DNA from 2 places in the Metabacillus sp. YM-086 genome. Region 2 is predicted to be linked to the other one. Evidence: predicted binding sites of a transcription regulator. Region 2 holds the regulator's gene; the other holds the start of a gene.

Region 1 (2,416 bases), on a different contig from region 2:
ACTTCACCATATATAACAGCTATGTAAATAAAATAAATGGCATAAAAAGTTGTTTTCATTACCTCAGCCATCGGTATGTCATAATCCATAACGTTAGGAAGAGTCGAAAGAGCAATATGACTGCTAATTAGAATTGCGGTTAAAAAGACTCCCCCAAGGATTCCTCCCCGCTTCAAGACTTTCTCATCTTGAATTTCATTTGCTAAAGGCACTAAAACAGCTGCAGCCATTGTTAAATTAAAGGCTGCATAAGAAACAGCAGAAAGAATCCATTTAAACGTTGCTGATGTTTTATCGGGAATTACAGTTAAAGGTTCAATAGAGAAAGACTGAACAGCTAGAATTGTACTAAATAGAACCAACATCGGTACTACAATGATATTTACACTAAATAACCCCTTTATTCCAAAAGACATAACAGCTATTGTTAATAAAATCGTAATGACAACACCTAACCTTACAGAAAGACCAAGCTGTTCTTTAAATATCGCTCCTGCACCTGACAACATGATAGAGGTTAATCCTAATAATATGATGAGCATAAAAATATTTATAAATCTTCCTATTTTCTTACCAAATAAAAAGATCATTAAATCTTGATAAGAAGCTGCGTTAATTCGCTTTGATAGGATGAGCATTTTCGTCCCAGTATAAACAAAAATTAAACCCACTAATAAAATACCTGCAAGTCCAAAAACACCGTATTTTGTAAAAAACTCAACTATTTCTCGTCCAGTCGCAAATCCAGCTCCTACTACTGTTCCTACGTACACAGCAGCGACTTGAAACGAGGCAATCCAAGATCTTCTCATCCTTTACACCTCACTATAGATAAACAGCTTGTATCATTATATGAGCGTAAACAGAGATGATTCACTTCATTTACATAACTTCTTTTCAAACTACTGTAAATAAATCCCATTACAACATTTTAGGCAAAACACTTGAAAGTCAAAAAAGGTCAAAGTATACTATGATCAAAGAAGGTCAAACTTAAGACCTCTTTCTTTTTATCCTATTGGTCAATAAAGATCAAACTCTTTCACTGAAATTCTTTCTATATAAATTAGTAATGAAAAGGAGTTTTAAAGATGATGTGTGAAAATTGTCAATCAAAACAAGCTACAGTTCATTTAAACTTTCAAATAAATAATCAACATAAGCAACTAACATTATGTAAAGACTGCTATTCAACGTATAAACAAGCTATCCCTTCAGGATTTGCAGGGGGATTCTCTTCGTTTCCATTTGAACAATTTATGAAGGAACTTCAACAACAAGGATCATCAGCGGGAAACGTTCAACCAAAAACTCAATCCAGCGGTGGTGGAATTCTTGACCAACTTGGTCGTAATTTAACTCATGCTGCACGAGCAGGCTTAATCGATCCTGTGATTGGCCGTGAAGAAGAAGTTGATCGAATGATTGAAATCTTAAACCGCCGAAACAAAAATAATCCCGTGTTAATTGGAGAACCTGGTGTAGGAAAAACAGCTGTCGTGGAAGGTCTTGCTTTAAAGATTGCAAACAGCTCTGTTCCAGCAAAGCTTACAAATAAAGAGGTTTATCTCTTAGATGTAGCATCACTTGTTGCAAATACAGGGATTAGAGGTCAATTTGAAGAACGAATGAAGAAGATTATTGAAGAGCTACAAAATCGTAAAAACATTATATTATTCATAGATGAAATTCACCAGCTTGTTGGGGCTGGTTCAGCAGAGGGTTCAATGGATGCAGGTAATATCCTAAAACCAGCTCTGGCAAGAGGAGAGCTACAAGTTGTAGGTGCTACAACATTAAAAGAATATAGAAAAATTGAAAAAGATGCTGCACTTGAGCGACGCTTTCAGCCAGTAATGGTTCATGAACCAACAATTGATAAAGCGATTGAAATCTTAAAAGGTATTCAAGATAAGTACGAGCAATATCATCATGTATCTTATTCAGATGAAGCTATTGAATCCTGCGTTTCCCTTTCACATCGTTATATACAAGACCGATATCTTCCTGATAAAGCGATCGACTTGTTGGATGAAGCTGGTTCTAAAAAGAACTTAATGTTAAAAAATGAAAGTGATGAAGAGATAAAAGAACGTCTAAAAAACATTTCACTAAAAAAACAAGAAGCTACTAAAAACGAGGACTACGAATTAGCTGCTAAATTAAGAGATGAAGAAGCTCAACTTGAATCACAGTTAAATATCGAAAAATCAACCAATGAAAAGCTTGTTGTTTCTATAGAGGACATTCAAGCCATTATAGCAAGGAAAACCGGAATTCCAGTTGGAAAGCTTCAAAGTCATGAGCAATCAAAAATGAAACATTTAGAGAAAAATCTCACAGAAAAAGTCATTGGACAAGAAGATGCTGTTCGTAAGGTATCTAAAGCAATCCGAAGAAGTCGTGCTGGTCTTAA
Region 2 (2,416 bases):
CTTTTATGTGGGGTTATAGGGTTAGAACGGGAGTTTAAAAATCATCCTGCGGGGTTTCGAACACATTTGTTAGTAGGAATAGGATCATGTCTCATGATGATATTGTCTTTGTATGGTTTTGAGCATTATCTTCAGGATCATAAAACTGTGCAATTCGATCCGTCACGGATTCCATCTTATGTGATTAGTGGCATAGGATTTTTAGGTGGAGGAACAATTCTAGTAAAAGGTGCAACGGTTAGAGGATTAACAACAGCTGCTTCTATCTGGATTGTAGCTGGATTAGGTTTAATTATCGGCTCGGGAATGTATATTCTGGCATTTTTTACAACGATTATTGTCTTAATGTGCCTCATTTTTTTAAATAGATTAGAGAAGTATATGTATGTAAAAAAAACGAGAAGAAAAATGAAGGTTGTTGTAAATTCAACTAAATCTTCAATTGATGAAGTGATTCAGCGTCTTTCGACATATAGCATTAAGACCAATAGTATTGTGATGACATCAAGTCGAAAGGACCGAGAAGGGAATGTAACTTTTTATTATCAGTTAGATATTAATATTAACATTCATTCAATAGGGTATGAAAAGCTGGAGCTTGTAATGAAGGAAATCAAGGAAGTAGAAAAAATCTTTTAAATAAGGTTTCACCTCTTGCTATTTTGGCAATATTTAAAATGAAACAGAAGAGTTGAAAAATTTTTCTGTTCGTTTTATATTTAGATTATAGTCAAATATAGTCAAAGTCAGTGAGGGGGAGGTTGAGTGAGAAATATTTCAGACATTATTGAACAGTATTTAAAAAAAGTGCTGGACAGTAGTGGGAAAGAAATTGTTGAAATTAAACGCAGTGAAATAGCTGATCAATTTCAATGTGTGCCTTCACAGATAAACTATGTTATAAACACAAGATTTACGATTGAAAGAGGTTATCTCGTAGAAAGTAAGCGTGGTGGAGGAGGCTATATTAGAATTATTAAAGTTCATGCTGAAACTCAAGCACACTTACTTGATCAATTATTAGCTTTAATTAATAATCGCCTCTCACAAGCAGCTGCAGAGGATATCATTAGTCGGCTTGTAACAGAAGAGGTTATATCTCCTCGAGAAGCAAAGCTGATGATGAGTGTTATAGATCGTTCAGTCTTATATATCGACCTTCCTCATAGGGATGAGTTAAGGGCAAGAATGGTGAAAGCCATGTTAACTTCATTGAAATATAAGTGAAAGTAGGGGAGACGGATGATTTGCCAGGAATGTAATGAAAGACCGGCAACGTTTCACTTTACAAAAGTGATTAATGGTGAGAAAACAGAAGTTCATATATGTGAGCACTGTGCAAAAGAAAATAGTGAATTTTTTATGTTTAATTCAAGCTCAGGATTCTCGTTAAACAGCCTGTTAACAGGTTTACTAAATATGGAGCATGGCTTTGCAAAAGCAGAGGAGCAGAATGTGTTTAAAACAGAAAGTGTTCCTCAATGTGATCGATGTAAAATGACTTTCCAGGATTTTAAGAAATCTGGTAGGTTTGGTTGCTCCAATTGTTACCCAACTTTTAAAAATTATATTGCACCGATTCTAAGACGAGTTCATGGTGGCAACACAGAACATTCCGGGAAAATCCCGAAGAGAATTGGTGGAGATATTCATATAAGGAAAAAAATTGACGATTTAAAAGAGAAAATCAGAAGTTTTATTAGTCAAGAAGAGTTTGAACAAGCTGCTTTAGTGAGAGATGAGATCCGCTCACTCGAAAAAAAATTAAGTAGCTTTGATGAGGAGGGATTTTAGATGTCACTCCAGAACTTTATGAATAAGGCAATGAGTGCTTGGATGAGTCAGGAAGGGCCTGATTCAGACATTGTATTAAGCAGCCGAATTCGTTTAGCACGAAATATAAATCAATACAAATTCCCAACTCTCTCTACAAATGAGGAAGCACAGGAAGTTCTAAATTTCTTTGAAAACACATATGCAAATAAAACATTCAAAAAATTAGGCCAATTAGAGCTTTTAAAAATGAATGATTTGCAAGCAATTCAAAAAAGGGTCCTCGTAGAAAAGCATTTAATAAGTCCTAACTTAGCTGACCACTCTGAATATGGAGGTTGTTTGCTTTCAGAAAATGAGGAGGTAAGCATCATGTTAAATGAAGAGGATCATATTCGAATTCAATGCTTATATCCTGGATTTCAGCTGGAAGAAGCCTTACATACAGCGAATCAGCTGGATGATTGGATTGAGGAAGAAGTTGATTATGCCTTCGATGAACAAAGAGGCTATTTAACAAGCTGTCCTACCAATGTAGGAACAGGGCTTAGGGCATCAGTGATGATGCATCTCCCAGCGTTAGTTATCACTCAAAAGATTAATCGAATTATCCCGGCAATTAATCAGCTTGGCTTGGTTGTAA

The links. The regulator CtsR, encoded in region 2, represses protease genes until heat stress. The targets are predictions, from matches to a motif close to ATGGTCAATAAAGGTCAAACA.
Region 1: ACEWK1_RS01235 (ATP-dependent Clp protease ATP-binding subunit) is a predicted target of CtsR. The motif match lies at 1,019-1,039, and genes of this name have one in related genera.

What each region holds. Positions count from the first base shown of each region.
Region 1 covers NZ_JBLUOI010000002.1:67,405-69,820, reverse strand. Annotated here, with positions in the region: gene ACEWK1_RS01240 (hypothetical protein) at 1-812, opposite strand, end outside; gene ACEWK1_RS01235 (ATP-dependent Clp protease ATP-binding subunit) at 1,092-2,416, shown strand, end outside.
Region 2 covers NZ_JBLUOI010000029.1:56,925-59,340, reverse strand. Annotated here, with positions in the region: gene ACEWK1_RS14025 (MgtC/SapB family protein) at 1-639, shown strand, start outside; gene ACEWK1_RS14020 (CtsR family transcriptional regulator) at 766-1,227, shown strand; gene ACEWK1_RS14015 (UvrB/UvrC motif-containing protein) at 1,243-1,794, shown strand; gene ACEWK1_RS14010 (protein arginine kinase) at 1,795-2,416, shown strand, end outside.